One region of the Rhodococcus sp. IEGM 1330 genome, then DNA from elsewhere that is predicted to be linked to it. Evidence: riboswitches for the same ligand, from Rfam matches in the RefSeq annotation. Region 1 holds a riboswitch; each other region holds the start of a gene.
What was found. Region 1 has a riboswitch for S-adenosylmethionine ahead of R4P57_RS18800 (mandelate racemase/muconate lactonizing protein). Riboswitches for the same ligand answer to the same signal wherever they lie in the genome.
Positions count from the first base shown of each region.

Region 2: linked by a shared signal. The riboswitch ahead of R4P57_RS01760 (bifunctional o-acetylhomoserine/o-acetylserine sulfhydrylase) and the one ahead of R4P57_RS18800 (mandelate racemase/muconate lactonizing protein) in region 1 are both predicted to bind S-adenosylmethionine.
Region 3: linked by a shared signal. The riboswitch ahead of R4P57_RS21745 (ABC transporter substrate-binding protein) and the one ahead of R4P57_RS18800 (mandelate racemase/muconate lactonizing protein) in region 1 are both predicted to bind S-adenosylmethionine.
Region 4: linked by a shared signal. The riboswitch ahead of R4P57_RS21085 (aminotransferase class V-fold PLP-dependent enzyme) and the one ahead of R4P57_RS18800 (mandelate racemase/muconate lactonizing protein) in region 1 are both predicted to bind S-adenosylmethionine.

Region 1 covers NZ_JAWLSB010000008.1:95,027-100,326, reverse strand. Annotated here, with positions in the region: gene R4P57_RS18815 (DUF3558 domain-containing protein) at 188-745, shown strand; gene R4P57_RS18810 (hypothetical protein) at 761-1,162, shown strand; gene R4P57_RS26835 (carbonic anhydrase family protein) at 1,276-1,557, opposite strand; gene R4P57_RS18805 (carbonic anhydrase family protein) at 1,502-2,107, opposite strand; SAM riboswitch class IV at 2,269-2,387, shown strand; gene R4P57_RS18800 (mandelate racemase/muconate lactonizing protein) at 2,416-2,844, shown strand; gene R4P57_RS18795 (hypothetical protein) at 2,952-3,134, shown strand; gene R4P57_RS18790 (hypothetical protein) at 3,519-3,917, shown strand; gene R4P57_RS18785 (helix-turn-helix transcriptional regulator) at 4,089-4,307, opposite strand; gene R4P57_RS18780 (hypothetical protein) at 4,558-5,127, shown strand; gene R4P57_RS18775 (TerD family protein) at 5,218-5,300, shown strand, end outside.
Region 2 covers NZ_JAWLSB010000001.1:402,066-407,365, forward strand. Annotated here, with positions in the region: gene R4P57_RS01750 (DUF3017 domain-containing protein) at 1-199, shown strand, start outside; gene metX (homoserine O-acetyltransferase MetX) at 238-1,320, opposite strand; gene R4P57_RS01760 (bifunctional o-acetylhomoserine/o-acetylserine sulfhydrylase) at 1,380-2,729, opposite strand; SAM riboswitch class IV at 2,902-3,024, opposite strand; gene R4P57_RS01765 (MFS transporter) at 3,377-4,519, shown strand; gene R4P57_RS01770 (ABC transporter substrate-binding protein) at 4,533-5,300, opposite strand, start outside.
Region 3 covers NZ_JAWLSB010000010.1:142,683-147,982, forward strand. Annotated here, with positions in the region: gene R4P57_RS21735 (HNH endonuclease signature motif containing protein) at 1-880, opposite strand, end outside; gene R4P57_RS21740 (hypothetical protein) at 1,000-1,752, shown strand; SAM riboswitch class I at 1,858-1,951, shown strand; gene R4P57_RS21745 (ABC transporter substrate-binding protein) at 2,173-3,789, shown strand; gene R4P57_RS21750 (ABC transporter permease) at 3,794-4,774, shown strand; gene R4P57_RS21755 (ABC transporter permease) at 4,767-5,300, shown strand, end outside.
Region 4 covers NZ_JAWLSB010000010.1:16,441-21,740, forward strand. Annotated here, with positions in the region: gene R4P57_RS21080 (Pls/PosA family non-ribosomal peptide synthetase) at 1-2,397, opposite strand, end outside; SAM riboswitch class IV at 2,612-2,727, shown strand; gene R4P57_RS21085 (aminotransferase class V-fold PLP-dependent enzyme) at 2,782-4,137, shown strand; gene R4P57_RS21090 (hypothetical protein) at 4,292-4,792, shown strand; gene R4P57_RS21095 (YbaK/EbsC family protein) at 4,801-5,274, opposite strand.

The sequences.
Region 1 (5,300 bases):
GTGTTGCCCAGTCATCGAGGGATGGTTCAGTCCCGGCCGCGGGGTCCGACGATCCAATCGAATGGAGACGGCGTCGCACCGATCGGCAAACGCCAGGCGCACCTGCGTCCGATCAAATGGAACCGATGCGCTGGTAGCTGCGTCCAACACCACGGATGGGTTCCAAGGACGGAGTGCTGTGAGCAAGATGCGATTGCTGATCGGGAGTGCGGTCGGACTGATGCTGGTGGCAACCGGCTGCGGAGGGGCGTTCGAAGGCGTGCCCGTTGCGGCGGCACCGTCGACGACATCGGTGATGACAACCGCTCCGGCGAATGGGGCGTGGGATCCGTGCACCATCCCGGACTCGGCAATCGAAGACGCGGGCTTGGCGGTGGAGACAAAGTCCTGGAACCTGGTGGGAGATCTGCCGATCTCTGAGGACTGGCTGACGTGTTTCTGGACCAATCCGCTGCCCACGCCGTGGTATCACCTCGGCATCTTCTCGTCCACTGAAAGCCTGGACTACCTACGCGAGCGGGGACCGTTCGAGAATTTCCAGCCGATCGAGGGGTTCGATGGCGTGCGCTTCCAGCGGACCATCAAGTACGACGAGGTCAATTGCGGCGTCGCTTTCGGACGCCCGGGCGGCGTCGTCTATCTGAATCTCGATGGGATTGCAAGGACACCAGCTCTCGCGGATCCGTGTGTCGAGGTCGAACGGTTGGCGCGTTCGCTCCGACCGTCCATGCCGGCATCGAACTAAAAGGAAGAAGAAGCGATGGGTTCAGAGACGAACGAGCTTGCGGTATCGATGCAGCAGTGGCAATCGCTGTCGATGCAAGCAGAGTCCGGACAGCTCGAGATCCCCGATGGCGTGGCGTTCCGGTGCGATGAGGTCTGCGCTGCGTACATCAGACACCTGACGGAAATGCTGGCGAGGACGAAAAACCTGGTCGACGTCGAGGCGTTCGGCACCCTCGATTCGGCTAGGCAGCTCGGGAGGAAGTTCGAGAAGATTGCCCACAGTGGCGATCGATCGTTGCGGGTCGTGCTCTTGCAACACATCGAGGTCATCGAGCTGATGCGGTCGGTGTTCAAGCGCTATTTCGACGAGGTGGAGTACACCGATCAGCGGACGTTGAAATCCATCGGCGAGATCGCGGAGGGTCTGAGCAAGTGATTTCATACCGGAGTTGGTGTGATCGGAGCTGGTCTACCGTCCGTCCGAATGATGCTGCGCTGGCGTCGAATCGGTAGTGAGCTACCTCTGGCTCGCTCAACCCAGCGCCCCTGTCAACTTCCTTCAGTATCGAGCAGAACGCTTCGGCTGCCTTGCTCCTGAAGGGGCCGAGCGTTCTGTTCGATCAGGGTGCGGAATTCGTCGAGTTGCTCTGCCGAGGCCTGTACCGGAGTGGTCATCACAATCCACTGCACGCCCTCGGTGCACGGGGGAGTGGTGAGGGATCCGGTGTAGCGCACATTCGTCCGATCGGCAGGTAGCAGAGCCGCGGGATCGAAACTACTGAGCTCCGCGGTGTCGCCGACGGGAGGCAGTTCGTCGAAGTAGTTTCCCAATGCTGCGTTCGCTGCCCCCCTTGTCGATCAGGACGCTGACGACGGTGATGCTTCCGTCTTCTGCGGTGTGCACCAGATGCAATTCGGCGTCGTGGCGGACGCCGTCCAGTTCGTGCTCGGCCGGTTCGTGGAGGTGGAACTGCGTCAGCGCAAAGTGCTTGTCGCCGAGGATCACCTCCGATCCGGGTGTCTTGTCCGCCTGTACCGTGTGTCTAGTGTTCTTCAAGGCGATAACGCCTGTGTTGTAGGCGAATTGGAGCGACGGAAGGTCTGCGGCGGTGGCGTCGTGGAGGTTGATCGGGGATTGGGCCGACGTGTCGGCGCAGGCACCCCAGTCAGGGCTGAGGGTCGGCCACGCGTCGGGGTCGAGTTCGCCGTCGTACTGGAATTCGGTCGCTTGCTGCGCCCCTGCTTCTTCCGCTGCAGCGGCGGCGCTTGCTGCAGGTGTGGTCGTGTCAGTGCTGGATTCAGCGCTGGGCGTATTCGAGCACGCTACGAACAGGAGCGGGACGGCCGCGACAAAGGCAGCACTGCGAGCAAGGCGAAGCATAATTCCTCCCAACTAGATGTAGAACGCACCTAACGAAATATGTCTATCACACTGACCGATTGCCGCTTCGATGGCGGGCGGAGTGCGAAATCGATCCGAACTCGGGGCGATCCGATCCATCGGATGGTGCATGTCGTACCGCGCGTCTACGCTCGGAGGTGGTTCATGAGTGGCAGCTGTCGGTACCTGGCCGGCTGTCCGGCAACCCCGTCTCCATCGACAGGGTGCCCCAGGGGAAGAACCGGCGCGTCCCGCAATCGCAGGCGCGCAAGTCGATGGAGGGTTGCACCTCCAGAATGAGGTGAACAATGTCCGGTAGTGACGAACTCGAAGCAGCACAGGCGAAGTGGGAACCCATTCCGCCGGAACGCCGTCGTACCTGGTGCCAGACGCTACTGAGTTACCCGCCGATTTGGTACGGCGTGTTCCCGATGCTCGAGACTCGGAGGCTGGTACTCGAAGGCGGGTACGCCAATGCCGAAGCTTGGATCGAGCTCGCGAAACGTGCTGAGGCAGTGGGTTTCACGCCTCAGACGTGGCTGATCTTTCGGCAGAGTCTCGAGCCGTCCTATCTGAAAGGTCGTTTTCCTGCGCATCCAGAGAACATGCCCAAGCGGCGTGGGAACGGTGGTGTCGAGACGGTGGTCGTCGACCCCGAGGACTTTTCCGTATGGCCATGGCTGTTCGAGGCGGGGTATCGCGCGGGCGAGGCGACCTTGCAGACGCTGTCTCGCTGAAGCCGTCTATCAGCCGTCGGCGTGCGGCTTCTCAGTGGAACCGCGGGCGTCGCTGCTGCGTCTGATGCTGTGGGGCGGCGCTCGGGCCGCGTCGGGGAGGGGCGGAAATGGCAGTTCCAACTGATTTCCCACCAGTGGTCTACGTGCCGTGCGTCGAATCGGTGGCCACGCCCTACGAAGACGGTTTGGGTAGCGTCGGCGACGCTATCGGTGATGGTGCTGCGGCAGTTGCCGACACGGGGTCGGCAATCGGCGAACTGGCGACAGGGGCGTGGGATGCGATTTTCTGACGTGCAGACCAGTGAAGTGCGGCGCTGGGTGGCATCGCCTGGGTCGATGATCGCTCGAAGCGCGATCTTCGGGGTTGCGGCGCTGATTGCTCTGTACTTGTGCGTGGTGGGTGTCGTGGAGGGAATGATCGCCCCTGCGCTGTCGACATTCGGATTTGCTGTATTCTGCATCAGCACAATGGCTTTCGCGTGGACCAACGTCCCGTCGATTAAGACAGGCTCTGACGTCGGCCCTTGGGTGCAGGGATCGACTGTGCGCTACAACCCGGTGAGCTTGAGGTTGCTCGTCGTGGTGGTCAGTTCTCTGTCGACCTGCGTGATCGCGATGGGTTTCACCTCGGGTGGGGTGGGGTGGGATGGGTGCTTGCGGCGATGGGGCTTTCCATGGCCTCGCTCCTGATTCCAATCCTGTTGCGCAGTATTCGCAACGGCTACCTCGAGCTCTCGGACGACGGTATTCGCCACCGCGGCTGGGCATTCGACATCCAGGTACCGTGGGCGGACATCCGAGACACCGCTGTGGTCGTGGAGTCGTACCCGTTGGTTCTGGTGAGGGTCGACGAGTTGGCGAAGATGAACCGTCGCTTCACAACCTTGCTCCGGAGAATCGAAATTATGCCGAAAGGCAAGTACATCGAACTCGACTGCAGACGCTTCGATATCCACCCGGTTGCGCTTGAACAGTGGATTCGCTTCTACATCGACAACCCGGAGGCCCGAGTCGAACTTGGAACCGATGCAGCAGCAGATAGATTGACGGGCGTCGGTGTACAGCGCGCCTGACCGAACTGTCCGAGGTCATACACGAGTTCCGGTACGCCGGATCCGGAAATCGTTGCGTACGAGTTGATCGGACCCCTTTTGCCGAGATCCGATTCGGGTTCCATGGCTTTGCTCTACGGCCACGCGGGTTGCAGTCCGCCTGGCCGGTCAGGCACCGCCATGGTGGCGTTGTCAACGCGGATCCAGAGGCGGCACAGGCGTTCCGGCCCGAGTCCGCAGAGTGAGGTCACAGCCCAGCGCATTCGCGATGGCGATCGCACCGTCGAGTTGGATCGAGTCTTTGCCGCCTTCGAGAGCTTGGACCGTCGATCGCCCCACGCCGGCAAGCAATGCCAACTCAGCCTGAGTGAGGCGTAACTGAAGCCGACGTGCGACGAAGGCGTCGGCCACCTCGCTCGAATATCTCCGGCTTCGTCATCGCGGATCGGCCATATTCGCTCCTTGTGCTTGCGAGTGCATGCATAGGTGAGGGTACGCCTCATGGTTGAGGCGCCACATCCGGTTATGCCTGTGAACGACGGCATAACGCCGTATCCGAACGTCGAATCGCGCGTGTCGGTGGTCCGTTCATTGCGATACTGAATCGACATTGCCTGTACCGGGGACGGGCCCATGCAGTCTCGACCGGCTCGGAGTTGGCATGTCCACGAGAACGTTCATTGCAATCACCGCAATAGCTCTGGTCTGCGCCGGCTGCTCGAGCAGCCCCGACGAGACACCGAGCGAAGCTGTTCCTGTCACGAGCAGTTCCAGCGTCACTGTGTCGGCATCGCCTACCTCCAACGTGGACGTGCCGGCGGCACCTGAGCCGCCGCCTGTTCCTCAGCCTCAACCAGTCACCTACGAGTGCGGCGACTTGGATCTGTATCAGTCCGGCACTGCCCTGTACTCAGACGGAACGACAGGGTACGAAGCCGAATGCGACACGTACGTCGCGCCGGCACCGCCTGAATTGAGATACTGCGATTACGGCGGCACCGCGGTCTTCACCGATGGGTCGTACGAGGTGAACGACCCGAGATGCGCGGCGACCGCGCCGGTGCCCGATGCAGGGTATCCGTACAACGAATCCGAGGATCGAAACGGCGATGGCGTCGTGAATGGCTACGAGCGGTGCGGAGTCCTGTGCGGAGAAGAACCCACCAGCGGGGACATACAAACCCAGTACGGCTGCGAGCAGGGCTACATCACAGGTCCGCAGTGCGAATAGATTGACCCGTGTTCGGCATTTGCCGTATTGCCGGTGACCCGTGCGGCATAGTGACCACCACTGTCCGTTTGCGTCGAAGGTGGAACCTCCGTGGGGAATGCAGTGAAGACCGGACGCGACAAGTGGGTCGTCGTCGATGTCGAGACCTCAGGTCTGAAGGCATCCCGTGATCG
Region 2 (5,300 bases), on a different contig from region 1:
GGCCGATCGCTGGCGGCGCGGCGCGTTCATCTTCGGATGCGCAGCGCTGCTGGCGGCCGTCCTGCGGCTGTGCCTGCCGGAAACGCGTGTCGGCACACTGCAAGTGCGCAGTCGCGTGTTCGATGTGCTGGCGCTGGGCTGCGTCGGCGGAGCAATCGTGTTTCTGTCGCTGTCGATCGATCCGCTGGGAACCGACTGACCTCAGGGCTGGAGCGCCCGGTCCGAACAAGAGCGGTGTCAGCGCCGTCCGAGGCGGGCCAGCTCCATCGTCTCGGCAAGCAGCTTCGCTACCGAATCGGCCTCGGTGAGGAAGCCGTCGTGTCCGTCACGCGACTGGATCACTTCGAGTCCGCGGCACTGGGGGAGTTCGCGAGCGATCTCCTTCTGCAGTCGGAGCGGATACAGGCGATCGGAGTCGACTCCGCCGACGATGGTCGGAACAGGTGTGGACGCAAGAGCTTCGGCCACTCCGCCCCGGCCGCGGCCTACATCGTGACGGTTCATCGCCTCGCTGAGCAGGACGTACGTCGCAGCGTCGAATCGGTTGACGAGCTTCGCAGCCTGATGCTCGAGGTAGCTCTGTGCGGAGTATCTGCCACCGGCCCACGGGTCTTCGTCGTTCTGCGGTGAGTTTCCGAACCTGATGTCGAGTTCGCTCTCGGTTCGGTACGTCAGGTGCGCGATACGCCGCGCTATGCCGAGTCCGGCCGTCGGCGAGGTGCCGGTGTCGTGATAATTACCGCCGAGCCATCCTGGATCGGCCTTGATCGCGGCGATCTGTGTTGTCTGGGTACCGATCTGGTCGGCAGTTGCCCTGGCACCGACCGCGAGGACCAATGCGGCCGCCACTCGGTCGGGATGGCCCACGATCCATTCGAGGGTGCGCATCCCGCCCATCGAGCCGCCGACGACGGCAGCGAACCGCTCGATTCCGAGGACGTCGGCCACGGCAGCTTCGGCAGCGACCTGATCGCGGATGGAGATGTCCGGAAAACGAGACCCGTAGGGCGTGCCATCGGGAGAGACGCTGCTCGGGCCCGTGGTCCCGCCGCAGCCGCCGAGCACGTTGGTCGCCACGACGCACCACTCGTCGGTGTCGATGGGGCAGCCCGGACCGACCATTCCGTTCCACCAACCGGGCAGAGCATGATCGGCGTCCGGCGGACCGGACACATGCGAGTCCCCGGTCAGGGCGTGTTCGACGAGTACGACGTTGCTGCGGTCGGTGGCGAGTTCGCCCCAGCGTTGCACCGCGACGGTGACCTGGGGGATGCGAGCGCCGTTCTCGAGATCGAGACCACCGATGTCGATTGTTCCCAACCGCCCGTCCGGAGACGGAAGAACCGCCTCCGGACGAACGCCTGTGTCGCAGCTGTGACTCAAGATGCCGCCGCGCTGAATCCGACCTCGAGATCGGCGATGATGTCGTCGATTCCCTCGATGCCCACGGCGAGACGCACCAGGCCGGGAGTGACGCCCGATGCCAGCTGCTCTTCCGGAGTCAGCTGGGAATGCGTGGTGGATGCGGGGTGGATGACGAGTGAACGCACGTCTCCGATGTTAGCGACGTGGCTGTGCAGAGTGAGTGCGTTGACGAACTTCTTGCCCGCGTCCACACCGCCCTTCAGCTCGAACGCGATGATCGCGCCCTGCCCCTTCGGCAACAATTCCTGCCCGCGCTGGTACCACGGCGACGATTCGAGTCCGGCGTAGTTGATCGAGACGACGTCGTCCCGACCGGCGAGGAAGGCGGCGACCTTCTGTGCGTTCGCCACGTGCCGCTCGATCCGAAGGCTCAACGTTTCCAGACCCTGGCTGATGAGGAAGGCGTTGAACGGCGAGACCGCAGCACCGATGTCACGCAACAGCTGAACGCGTGCCTTCAACGCGAACGCGGGCGCACCCAGATCGGCGAACACGACGCCGTGGTAGCTGGGATCCGCGGTGGTGAAGTTGGGATGACGGCCCTGCGTCCAATCGAACGTGCCACCGTCGACGATGACGCCCGCGATGGCCGTTCCATGTCCGCCGAGGTACTTCGTCGCCGAGTGCACCACGATGTCGGCACCGTGCTTCAACGGCTGCAGCAGGTACGGCGTTGCCACGGTGTTGTCCACGATCAGCGGAATGCCGTTCTCGTGGGCCACCGCCGAGATCCCGGGAATGTCGAGAATGTCGTTCTTGGGGTTGGAGATCGTCTCACCGTAGAACGCCTTGGTCGACGGGGTGATTGCCGCGCGCCACTGCTCGAGGTCATCGGGATCGTCGACGAACGAGACGGTGATGCCCAGCTTGGGGAGCGTGTAGTGGAAGAGGTTGTACGTGCCGCCGTAGAGACGAGGGCTCGACACGATGTGGTCGCCTGCCTCTGCGAGGTTGAGAATCGCGAACGTCTCGGCGGCCTGACCCGACGCCACCAACAATGCCGCGACGCCACCTTCCAACGCGGCGATGCGCTGCTCGACGACATCCTGAGTCGGGTTGATGATGCGGGTGTAGATGTTGCCGGGCTCGGCCAGACCGAACAGTGCGGCTGCGTGATCTGTGTTGTCGAACGTGTACGAGGTGGTCTGGTAGATGGGCAACGCACGAGCCTTGGTGGTGCCGTCCGGGGTCTGACCCGAGTGGATCTGCTTGGTCTCGAAGCTCCAGTTGGCTGCGGGATCGGTGAACGGATCCTCGGTGGGTGCTCCGGTGGCGTCGACGACGTCTGGGGTGGAATCGGTCATGGCTGGTGATACTCCGTTTTCTGAGACGAGTCTGTCTAAGACGAATCGAATGTCGAATGAAGCTCGAGAAGTCGAGCGTTACGGGGCGTATCGGTACAGCAACACATGAGAGAACCTCCTGACAGGCTTCGGCCCCTTGGGGACCGAAGGTTCAGTGGGTCCGCTTCCTGCGGACCCGCGCTTGTCGATACGGCACCCGCGTGCCGGATCGGCCTGGTCGTTCACCCGGGGCACCCCACCGCGGTTGGAGGGTTGCCGGCCAGCAAGCCGGGGCTCGATGCTGGCACTCATGACCTGGCGAAGATCTTAGCGGGTGACGGCACCCCACCGGAACAAGGGCACGCGCGCGGTGCCAGGTAGAGCTCGAGCAGATGCTCGGGTGAGGACAATCACCGTGCCGCGACTCGAAAACAAGTTGCCTGGGGGAAGACAATGGTTCGGTTGGCTGTTCCCTTACTCGGTTGGGCTCTGCTGAATCGATTCGCCGAGCCACCGTTCTCGTTGCTCACGTCCCCGATCCACACGAAGGTTGTACTGCTGTGACTGTCACCGATTCCGCTCTGTCCCGAGTCAGCGCTGTGCGCGGCAAGGTGTCGAGTGGCCTGAGTGTCAGTCACCGACCGCACTCGACCCGCCGCAAGCTGGCGATGTTGGCCCTGTCCATCGGCGGCTTCGGGATCGGCACCACGGAGTTCGCGTCGATGGGTCTGTTGCCGGACATCGCGACGACGATGGGGATCTCCGAGCCCTCGGCCGGCCACATGATCTCCGCGTACGCGCTCGGTGTGGTCGTCGGCGCGCCGACCATCGCAGCCCTGGCTGCCCGCGTTCCGCGCAGGATGCTGCTGCTCGCGCTGATGGTGGCCTTCACCCTCGGAAACCTCGGCACGGTTTTCGCGCCCAGCTTCAACGAGTTGGTGGCCTCGCGATTCGTTGCAGGTCTGCCGCACGGTGCGTACTTCGGCGTAGCGGCGCTGGTCGCTGCCCACCTCGCCGAACCGGGCAAGCGAGCCAAGGCCGTCGCGATGGTGATGATGGGACTCTCGGTCGCCAACGTCGTCGGCGTACCGGTGGCGACCTGGATCGGGCAGGCGCTGGGATGGCGCAGTGCATTCACTCTCGTGGCGGTCATCGGTGCCCTCACCGTCGCCGCGCTCGTCCTCTGGATGCCACGGCTCGACGCGATGCCGACCACCAGCCCCATCACCGAGCTGGGCGCACTGCGCCGCAGCCAGGTGTGGATGACCCTGTTCGTAGGCATCGTCGGATTCGGTGGCATGTTCGCGGTGTACACCTACATCGCGTCGACTCTGACCGACGTCGCCGGTCTCGCCCGCGCCTTCGTTCCGGTGGCCCTGATGATCTACGGACTCGGAATGGTCGTCGGAAACTACGCCGGCGGATGGCTCGCCGACCGGTACCAGCTCAAGGGCACCTTCGTCGGCCTGGCCGCCACTGCCGTGTTCCTTGCTGTGTTCGTCGTGGCCGCACACAATCCGATCACCGCCCTACTGCTGGTGTTCCTCATCGGCGCGTCCGGCTCCTCGGTGGTACCCGGTCTGCAAACGAGGTTGATGGACGTTGCCGAGGACGCCCAGACGCTCGCCGCATCGCTCAACCATGCCGCGTTCAACCTGGCCAACGCCATCGGAGCGGCAGTCGGTGGCGCCGTGATCGCCGCAGGATTCGGCTACACGGCACCCGCCGCCGTCGGTTCGGGCCTGGCCGTGGCCGGTCTGGGTGTACTCGCCACAGCCATGTGGATGGACAGGCGCTCGCCCTCGAAATAGGCGACCGGTCCCGTCAGCCGGTGATCGTTGCTGTCGTTCCACCGAGGGCTTCGGCCAGAGCCGGAGCCAGCTTGTCGATCACGTACGGCAGGCTGAGCACGCTGGTGAAGTAGATCGCGCCCGCCGTCACGCCGTCGGTGAACACGAGGTTGCCGTCCTTCACCGGCTCGAGGGCGTCGTACACCGCCTCCTTCTCCAATTCCGTGCGGTCGCCCGGGCCTTCGGTTCCCCAGATCAGCACGTCGGCCGCGTTGAGAACCGACAGATTCTCGAGCGGGATGCTCGCCTGGCCGCCGCCGTCCGCCGGAACGTAGGCGTCGATCTCGTCGGGAATGACGAAGCCCACCTTGGTCAGGAAGTCCGTGCTCAACCCGTCCTGGTACGCGATCGCCTTGCCCTCGTAGAACGCGTTCTGGAGGAAGATCGCCTTCTTGCCGGCGAATTCCGGGTTTGCGGCCGCAGCGTCGGCGAACTTCTGGTTCACGCCGTCGATCAGGGCATCGACCTCGGTCTTCTTGCCGAGTGCGCGTCCGATCTTCTCGGCCAGGATGTCCCAGGGCTCGAAGTAGGCGGTCGAGGAGTCGGATTGGGCGAGGGTCGGTGCGATGTCACTGAGCCTGGTGTAGGTGTCCTCGGTGAGGCCTGCGTTCGTGGCGATGATCAGGTCCGGTTGCAGCGCCGCAATCTTCTCTTCCTCGAAGCCGTCGCCGGTGGCCGACGGAACTTCGGGCTGCGCATCGCCCAACGCGGCCTGTGCCCAGGGCCAGGTGGCGTAGGGCTG
Region 3 (5,300 bases), on a different contig from region 1:
TGGGAGCAGTGGCGCTGCCGCTCCCGCTGTTGTCGTCGCTGCTGGTTTCGTCGTGGACGATCGATGTCGGGTCGGCCGGGTTGTTGACTCCGGGTTTCGCGGCTTTGGAGAACAGGGCCTCGAGGTAGGCCCGTAGTTCGGGGTCGACGCAGAAGTTTCCTTCCGACATACCGTCGGCACCCTGCTCGCCGAGGTAGAAGAACGCATCCCGTCGCTTCCGCGGCTTCGGTGGCTTCGGTGGCTTCCCGTCCTCGTCTTCGTCTTCGTCGTGATCGCCGTCGGGGTTGAGGATCGAGTCCAGATGCGCCACCAGCGGCGCGAAGTCGTCGGGTCGTCGGGTCGATGCGTAGCCCACCAATTGCTCTTCGGCGAGATCCCGTGTCTGCGGATCGACACTCGACGGCAGATGGCGAAAGAACTCCCGAATCATCTGCACATGCTTGGCATCGAGCAACCCCGCCCGCAACGCGTCCGCGGTTCTCGGCAGCAGCGGGGGCAATACTTCGCCGGAGAACGCGGTGCGATCACCCAACTCCCCGGCCAGGCGCACTCGTGCTCCTGCTGTTCGTGGGGTGATCCGCAGCATCCACGCCACCGAGGACGGCACCGACCCCGGGTACACATCGAGACCGTGTTGAGCGATCAGTTCGTTGAGCCAGGTGTACGAGTACGCCGTCACAGACCTGGTCATCGTTTCCATCCGTTGGATCACTGCACGCCGGTCGGCATTCGTCCACGACACCGACGCCTGATCCGCCAACTCGGCGACCGCGGACTCGACCTGATCCACCAACGCCGACAACTGCGGATCGGACACGTCAGGGGCGGGCGGCACCGTCTCGATGCCGTCCACCCCTGATCCGCCGTCCCCCGAAAGCATGAACAGAATCTATCGCGACCCACCGACAAGTATTCGAACATGCGTTCCCGTTAGTGCTCCGCTGTCGAAACGGTCCAGTCGGGGTCGGAGTACCGCACTATGTGGTGGATTACACATCGATGACAAATGTGACGTTATCGATTTCAAGCAACGACGAGTCGCGTAGATGCTGGTGGCGGCGTTCAATATCTCCCAAGGCGGACGTAACGACCACAGCAGTGTTGCTTGATTCGGCGACGAAAGCCACTGCTTGCTGTATCTCCGAACTCGAGTGTCGAGCCGGTATCCAATGTTGTGTTGACCCAGTGGGGATGATCGACATGAACGACGCATTTCGTTTCGCCGCTTCGTGCAGTTCACCGAAGGAACTGATCACTCGACTTCAGTTCGGTACGACGGACCTGTGGCCGGAGGATGTTGCCCTTCCGGCCCGTTGGCGCTACATGGCCGACCTCATAGATTCCGATCGGGGCATGCTCGTCGAACTCGACGGTGCACTGTCGACGCCGGTTGTGGACGCGCTCGTTGCGACGGCGGAATTGTGTAGGCAATCGGCCACCGAGTCTGTCCCTGCGGCCGACTGGGAGTATCTCCGGCGGGCTTTGGGATGGCTCGAGCGCGGTAGTTCCGGTGTCGATCGCGCTCTCATCGCCGTGGGCGACGAGTTGGCACTGATCGGGCTCGACGGTGTGGAGCAAGATTTCTCAGTCGCGACCTGGCTGTGCATGGACGTGCTGGATCAGTTCGCCTCCGGTGAAACGATCGGATACTGGATGGGGCGCGTGAAACTTTGGTCTTCGAAAATGGCTGAGCAGCAGTACAATTCAGGTCCGATCGGTCGAGAAGGCTCTGAGCTGACAGTTGCCGTCTGACTGGTGGGGGTCGTCCCGTTCGTACTTTTCGGATCTTCCGTCGGTGAGTCGATTCCTACCCCGGTTGGCAACTGCCCCGACCCTCTCGTAGTATCGGAAACCGTAGGACCATCCAGAGCGACCGAGAGACCTGGCTCGATGACGTCGCAGCAACCCCCCGCTCGTCGGGTGCGGGTGCTACCGCCGGGACCGATGGAGGAAATGCACATGAATACCCGAGTAGCTGCAGGCTTCGTCGACGGATGCCGTCGGATTCATGTCGATCTGTGCCGTCTGAACGGTTCGACCTGTCTTAGCTGACATTTCGGCACCCGTACTTTTCGACACCACACCTCATCATCTGCACGAACTCCTTCCTGGGCACACGTGGCTCGGACGAGGGAGTTCCTATGCGATCGACCAGATACCGGAGACACCCACGTGTCCACTCGCCCTGTACTTTTGGTGGCCGGAGTAATCGCCGCCACCGCCACACTGCTCGCCGGGTGCGCAGGTAGCGCCACCACCTCGGCCGCCGACGCCGGACCCCCGCAGTCAGGAGGGACCCTGCGTTACGGCCTGTCCGGCGCTCCCACCTGCTCCGACCCGGCACAATCCGGCACCAATCAGACGATCTACGTCACCCGCCAAGTGGTCGACTCGCTCACCGATCAGAACCCGGAAACCGGCGAGGTCGAGCCGTGGTTGGCCGAAAGCTGGGAAGTAAGTCCCGACGCGAGCTCGTTCACCTTCCAGCTGAAAGACGGTGTGACGTTCAGTGACGGCACCGCACTCGATGCCGCTGCCGTCAAGGCGAATTTCGACGCCATCACCGGCACTCTCGGTGCAGCCAAGGCACCTCTGGCCGCCAGTTACCTGACCGGGTACGAAGGTGCCACGGTGGTCGACCCGCTCACGGTCCGCATCGACTTCGCGGCACCGAATGCGCAGTTCCTGCAGGCGAGTTCGACGCCTCAGCTCGGAATCCAATCCATCGCGACCTCGGCGCAGTCTGCCGAGTCGCGGTGCCTGGGCGCCAACATCGGATCGGGACCGTTCACCTACGCGGACTATCAGCAGGACCGCTCCGTCGCCTTGGCCAAGCGAATCGGATACAACTGGGGCTCTGCGGTATTCGGCCATGAGGGCGAGGCGTACCTGGATCGTATCGAGTTCACCATCGTGCCCGAGTCGGGTGTACGTACCGGCAGTCTTTCCTCCGACCAGCTCGACGCCGTCAGTGACGCGCTACCGCAGGATGCTCCACAGATCGAGGCGACCGGTGGCCGGATCCTGACGACATCGAACCCGGGCGTTCCGTTCGGCATTCAGCCCAACGTCACTCGTGGTGCGCTACAGGATCCCGCCGTCCGGACGGCCCTGGTGCCGGCGATCAACCGTCAGGAACTTGTCGATACCGTCCTCGGACCCGACTTCCGCACGGCGACAAGCACGTTGGCCAGCGCCACTCCGGGGTACGTCGAACTCGCCGATGTCACCTACGATCCCGAGAAGTCGAAATCGCAGCTCGATGCAGCGGGCTGGGTTCCCGGTGCCGATGGGGTCCGTGAAAAGGGCGGGCAGAAGCTGAGCTTCAAGGTCATGTACTCGGCCGTGTTCGCCGGCAACCAGGCGATCCTCGAGCTGACCCAGCAGCAGTTGCGCGCCGTCGGCGTCGACCTACAGCTCGAGCTGGTGTCCACTTCGGAGGCGACCGCACGGCAAGGTACCAAGGACTACGACTCCACGTACTACAACAGCACCCGCGCCGACGGTGACATTCTTCGTACCTCGTTTGCCGTCGACGGACGGAACCTGAACGCGCGCGGCCCGATTCCGGATCTGGATGCATCGTTGACGGACCAGCTCTCGACCACCGACGTTGCGGCGCGCAACGAGATCCTCGCAACCGCCCAGCAGCAGGTGCTCGACAACGGATTGTGGATTCCCACGATCGAGCTCTCGCAGGCCGTCGGCGCGGCGTCGACAGTGCAGGATCTGAAGTTCGAGGCCTCCGCTCGCCTGCAGTTCTTCGACACCTGGCTGAGCGGGCAGTAGAGCCATGACCTGCTACGTCGGACAGCGAGTACTGCAGGCACTGGCAGTGCTGTGGGCTGCATTCACCATCTCGTTCATCGTGCTCTTCCTCCTTCCCTCGGACCCGGTCAGTCTTGCCGTGGACTCGGCCGGCTCGGGCACTCCGGCGGATGCTGCGGCCATCGCTGAACTGCAGGCTCGCTACGGTCTCGATCAGCCGGTGTTGGTGCAGTACTGGCATTCGCTGGTCGGGGCCGTGCAAGGTGACTTCGGACTGTCCATTGCCACCGGCCAACCGGTGACGACGGCCATTCTCGACGCGGTGCCCAGCACCCTCGGCTTGGCGGCGACAGCCCTGGTGCTGGCCGTCGTGTTCGGATCCGCGGTGGCCTATGCCGCCACGTACACCCAGATCGTCTGGCTGAAGAACCTGTTGCTCGCGCTCCCACCGCTCGGGGTGGCGGTGCCGACATTCTGGGTGGGTCTGCTTCTGCTGCAACTGTTCTCGTTCCGACTGCGCTGGTTCCCGGCGTTCGGTGACGCCGGGCCAGCGTCGTTGGTGCTGCCTGCGGTGACGCTGGCATTGCCCACCGGTGCTGTCATCGCTCAGGTGCTCGCCACCAGTATGGCGACCACATGGAAGCAGCCATTCGTGGATGTGGCTCGCGCCAAGGGGGTCTCACGCCTTCGGGTGCAGACGCGACACGTTCTGCGACTGTCGTCCATCCCGGCCTTCACGATTGCCGGGGTTCTGGTGGGCACCCTGCTGGCCGGATCGGTGGTGGTCGAGACCGTATTCTCGCGCGCCGGAGTCGGACGGCTGACCCAGACATCGGTGCTGGCCCAGGACATTCCGGTGGTGCAGGGCATCGTCGTTCTGACCTCGCTGGTCTTCGTCCTGGTCAATCTCGCAGTCGACCTGCTCTATCCGCTGATCGATCCGCGCATCGTGCGCGAATACCGGCCCGTGCAGGCCAGTGCAGAACCGGAGAAAGCTCATGTCTGACATCCTGATTCGCGAGACTGCCGTCCATTCGGCAGTTCCCCCGGTAGTCGAAGAAGCACCGGCACCCACGCGGCGCCGGGGTCCGCGAGACGTGTTGAAGCACATCTGGCTCGGTGCCTCCGTGGTCGTGCTGTTGCTGGCTCTCGGGTTCGCGCTGTTCCCGTCCGTCTTCGCCAGCGGCGACCCGCTGGTCGGTACACCGGCCGATAAACTGCAGGCACCGAGCGAGTCGCACTGGTTCGGCACCGACAACATCGGCCGTGACGTTTTCACCCGAGTGGTCCACGGTTCCGGATTGTCGCTGACGGCAACGCTGTTGGCAGTCGGCATGGCCCTGGTGGTCGGCTCGATCATCGGTCTGGTTTCGGGGGCCGTCGGCGGAATAGTCGATGCGGTGTTGATGCGAATTGTCGATGTGTTGCTGTCGATTCCAACTCTGTTGCTCTCGTTGGCGCTGGTGACCGCTCTGGGCTTCGGCACCGTGAACGTCGCTATTGCCGTCGGCGTCACGCTGATCGCCAATTTC
Region 4 (5,300 bases), on a different contig from region 1:
GACGGCATTCTTGCCGACCTTGGTTCCGGGCAACAACGTCGAGCGGGCGCCGACGGTGGCGCCGGCACCGATCTCGACGCCGCCGATGTAGACGAGATCGCCGTCGATCCAATGCCCGGACAGATCCACCTCGGGCTCGATGGAGCAGCCGTCGCCCAGTTCGAGCATGCCGGTGACCGGCGGCATCGTGTGCAGGTCGACACCCTTGCCGATCTTGGCACCGAGAGCGCGCGCGTAGTAGACCATCCACGGTGCGCCCGAGAGGTTCGACGCACCACTGGCATCGGTCAATCTCGTTGCCGCCCACAGCCTGACGTGCATGCTGCCGCCGCGCCTGTACGCGCCCGGTTTCAAGCCCGCCAACAGGATGCGAGATCCGATCACCGAGATCGCCATGCGGCCGACCGGAGTGATGAACAGGATGAATGCGACGAGCACCCACCACCACGACAGCGTCGGAGCCCAGGGCACGTCGCCGAACCACGACATGACGTTGAACAGCAGCCCGAGCCAGGTGACCCACTGCAATCCGGTCAGGGTGGTCAACGGAACCGTTGCCGCGATCTGCGCCCATTGCGCGGTGCGCGACGTCGGTGCGACCTCACGAGGAATGGCCTCGACGACAGGCTCGAGGTCGTCGAGATACTGTGCCAGCGAACCCAGTCGCGGGTGGTCGTAGAGCTGCGCGACGGTGATCTCGGGGAACCGCTCGCGCAACGCCGTCACCAACTGAGCAGCCGAGAGCGAGCCACCGCCGTTGGCGAAGAAATCGGCGTTCTCGTCGGAAACCTGCGCGCCGAGGATGTTGGTCCACAGTTCGGCCACCCACCCCGCCGTGCCGCCGAGCGAGGACGCGCCCGCCATGCCGGGCAGGGGCCAGGGCAGCGCATTGCGGTCGACCTTGCCCGAGGTGCGCGTGGGCATCTCGTCCACCAGAGCGAGCCGCGGAACCAGCGCTGCAGGCAACTGCTCGGCGAGCAATTCGCGAGCGGCTTCGAGATCGAAATCGGGGTTGGTGCTGGCGAGATATCCGACGAGCACCGAGTTACCTGCGGCCGTCTTGCGGATGGCGGCCGCCGCACCGCCGACGCCCGGAAGTGCTTGCAGCGCATTGTCTATTTCGCCGAGCTCGATGCGTCGGCCGCCGAGTTTGACCTGATCGTCGGCGCGACCCTGGAACAACAGACCTTCGAGCTCTAGCTTGACCAGATCGCCGCTGCGGTACGCCCGGTCCCACCCGAGGGACGGCATGGGCGCGTACTTCTCGGCGTCCTTGGCCGGATCGAGATACCGAGCGAGCCCGACGCCGCCGATGACCAACTCGCCGACTTCACCGATCTGCACCGGAGTGCCGGAGGCGTCGACCACAGCCAGGTCCCACCCGTCGAGGGGGAGCCCGATCCGGACCGGACCCGTGCCGTCCATGATCGCCGCGCACGCGACGACCGTCGCCTCGGTGGGGCCGTACGTGTTCCAGACCTCGCGGCCTTCGACGGCGAGGCGCTCGGCCAACTCCGGCGGGCATGCCTCGCCGCCGAAGATGAGCAACCGCACCGCTTCCAGCGCCACCGCGGGCCACAGCGACGCGAGCGTGGGCACCGTCGAGACGACACTGATGTCGCGGGAGACGAGCCACGGGCCCAGATCGAAACCGGACCGCACCAACGACCTGGGCGCGGGAACCAGACACGCACCGTGCCGCCACGCCAGCCACATCTCCTCGCACGACGCGTCGAACGCGACCGACAGTCCGGCCAGCACCCGATCGCCCGGACCGAGCGGGTCCTTCTGCAGAAACATGCGGGCCTCGGCGTCGACGAACGCCGCCGCGTTGCGATGACTGACCGCAACGCCCTTGGGTGTGCCGGTGGAACCGGAGGTGAAGATGACCCACGCATCGTCCTGCGGGGTGGGCGGTCCGGCATTGTGTTCGGAAAGGTCGTGCTGAGGAACGTCCTGCTTCGGGGCAGTACCGGCGGCGATGCCGCCCGCAGTGACGATGGCCGTCACCTGTGCCTCACCGAAGACCAACTCGGCGCGCTCCTCCGGATCGTCCGCATCGACCGGAACGTAGGCGGCACCGACGTTCAGAATCGACAGGATCGCGACATAGAGGGAGAACGACCCCGACGGCATGCGGATGCCGACGCGATCGCCGCGCCTGACACCGGCGTTGGCGAGCCACTGAGCGCCCTCGGCGATGTCGTCCAACAACTCCGAGTAACTGACCGACACGGTTCCGTCGTCGATGGCGGGGGCGTCGGGAAAGCGATGGGCCGTGTCGTGGAGAACGTCGATGAGCGTCCGGGCGGGTGGAGCCTGGGGTGAGCGAAGAAACGCCGCCGGTGCAGGTGCGATGTCCGCGCTCGAACCCGGCAGATCGTTCTCTTGATGCACAGACAACCGGGCGTCCTTCTCATTCGTTTTGCATGTAACTCTGCGTTGGCAAATGACTCTGTGGTGCTGACGAACAGCAGCGCCGTTGGTTATCTCACGTTCTGTTTGCCAGCAGGTGAACGAGCGCGCCTTCCCACCGCGGGAATCCTACTGCTGCCTACGTGTGAGTCCCGGCTTGACAAAACCGCAGCGAGTTTGCGATCGTCTTCCCCACGGTCACGAGTACCAGCATCAAGCCCCGGCTAGCTGGTCGGCAACCCTCCTCCGCGGTGGGGTGCTCCGGGTGACGACCAGGCTGACGCCGGAAAACCGGCGCGGCAAGCGCGGACTCGTTCACCACATCCTTCGGTTGCGGGTCCCTCGAACGTGAGGGCTTGATCTGTCATGACATCTGTACTTTCCCGCCCCTGTGCTCCTTTTGCCCCTGTTTCGGGCACGGATCTGCAGGTACCGCTGGTGCAGGGCGGCACATGCACATACGCAAACTTCGATTACGCCGCCAGCGCGCCGGCACTGGGCGCGGTGACCGATCGGATCGCGGAGCTGTTGCCGTTCTACTCGAGTGTGCATCGCGGTGCCGGCTACGCCTCACGGGTCTCCACGGCGGCGTACGAGAAGGCTCGGGTGACCGTCGCCGATTTCGTTGGTGCGCAGAAGGACTCGGTGGTGGTGTTCACGCGGAACACCACCGACTCGCTGAACCTGCTGGCCGCATGCGTGCCGGGTGAGACCGTGGTGCTCGACATCGAACACCACGCGAATCTGCTCCCGTGGCGTGATCGACGAGTGGTGGTGGCTGCGTCGACCCTGGCCGAGACCATCGCGCGTCTCGACGCCGAACTCGCCGCGAAACCTGCTGCGCTGCTGGCGATCACGGGTGCATCTAACGTCACCGGTGAGGTGCTGCCCATCGCGGAACTCGCCGCTCTTGCACATCGGCACGGCGCGCGCATCGCGGTGGACGGTGCTCAGCTGGTGCCGCATCGTCGGGTCGACATCGACGCACTCGGCGTGGACTACCTCGCGTTCTCCGGGCACAAGCTCTACGCCCCGTTCGGCGCGGGAGTGCTTGTGGGAAAACGTGATTGGCTCGACCTCGGTGAGCCGCACCTGGCCGGCGGCGGCGCGGTGCGCAGCGTGAGCATCGAACACACCGACTGGGCTCCGGCACCGCAGCGGCACGAGGCAGGCACGCCCAACGTGCTCGGAGTTGCCGCACTCGCTGCGGCCTGCGAGGCCATCGCCGGGTTCGACGACGCAGAACTACAGGAACACGAGCACGAGCTATCGTCCCGCTTGCGCGACGGGCTGGCCGCACTGGACGGCGTCGAGCAGCTCCAGGTGTGGGCCGACTCACCCGACAGTGTCGGCATCGTCACCTTCACCGTCGCCGGACGCGATCCCGGTGAGGTCGCTGCGTACCTGTCCGCCGAACACGGAATCGGCGTGCGCGACGGAAAGTTCTGCGCACACCCACTGCTGAGCAGGCTGGGGCACGCGGCCGGAGCGGTTCGAGCCAGTATCGGCCTCGGCAGCTCGTCGGCCGATGTGGATCGACTCGTCGACGCCCTCGCCGCCCTGGTCGAGTCGGGACCGAACTGGCACTACGCGGAGGACGCCGGCTGGTGGAACCCCGTACCCGACCCGCGACCCTTCCCCGAGCTGGCCGGACGGGTGGACGGGGTGGGTGGGCACAGCGCCGCGTGGGTTGGATCCCCGTGCACCCCCGCAGACAGTTAGCATGGCGTCATGACCGTGAGTGTCGTGTGGACGGGCAACCGCCATTGGTGCAACAGATACGTGGATCTGTGCCGCACTGCGTCCGGGTCGTGTTCGAGTTCGGCTCCGCTCCGACCGAATGCGTTCACCGACTGAAGAATCAGGACCATCACTCATGTCGCACAACTTCACCCGCGTCGCCGTCGAATTCACTGCGGGTTGGACCGAACTGACCGCCGCTCCCGAGACGGACGTAGTCCGAATCCAGGCCTCCGACCTGCGGGAATCCCAGCAACATCGAGCCCGGGTGCGGGCCGAGGCCGTCGACCGCGGCGAATCTGCCGACAGCACGGCAGTGTTTCTCGACCTCGAGATCCACATCGCGGCCGATGCCCGGACGGCCCGTCGGGAATTCTCCGCACTGGATGCGCCGACCAGCCCGTCGTCGATCCGCTACGTCGGAACGCCGGCGGGATTGGCCAGTTTGATCTCCGATGTCACTGCGGCCGATGTGGCCGACGGCGTGACGTTGACCGTGCTCGGCGATGTCGCTCGCCAGTCGGGTCTGATCAACAACGGAGTACTGCCGCTGCTCGAATCCCGCGGCACCCGACTCGACATCGACGTCGTCGACGCGGTCCTCGGCGCACCGATCGCCCCGACTCTCGCGTCCTGAGCTGACGGTCAGGTGACGTCGATCGCCAGACCTGCGGTGATCCGCACCAACTCGGTGAACGTGGACCGAAATATCGTGTTGGTGTGACCGGCGGCCGCCCACACCTCGGCGTATCCGGCCAGATCCTGGTCGACGAACGTGTCCAGGTTGGTGGGGTGGCCGACCGGGGCGATCCCCCCGATCGGCTGCCCGGTTGCATGCTTGGCCGTGTCGAGAGGCGCGCGCATCAACGTGCCGCCGAGACGCTCACCGGTGTGCTCGAGATGAACGTTGTGGGCACCGGAGACCAGTAGCAGCACCGGCTCGTCGCCCAGCAGAAACACCATCGACTTCACGATCGCGCCCACCTCGACGCCCAGTGCCGCAGCGGCATCGGCGGCAGTGTGTGTGCCCTCCGGACTGTTCACCACCACCCCGTGATGACCACGTGAAATCAGAGTGTCGGCCACATGGGCTGCATTCGGATGAAGTAGCCGGGACATGGTCCAACCCTATTGCCCCGCGACCG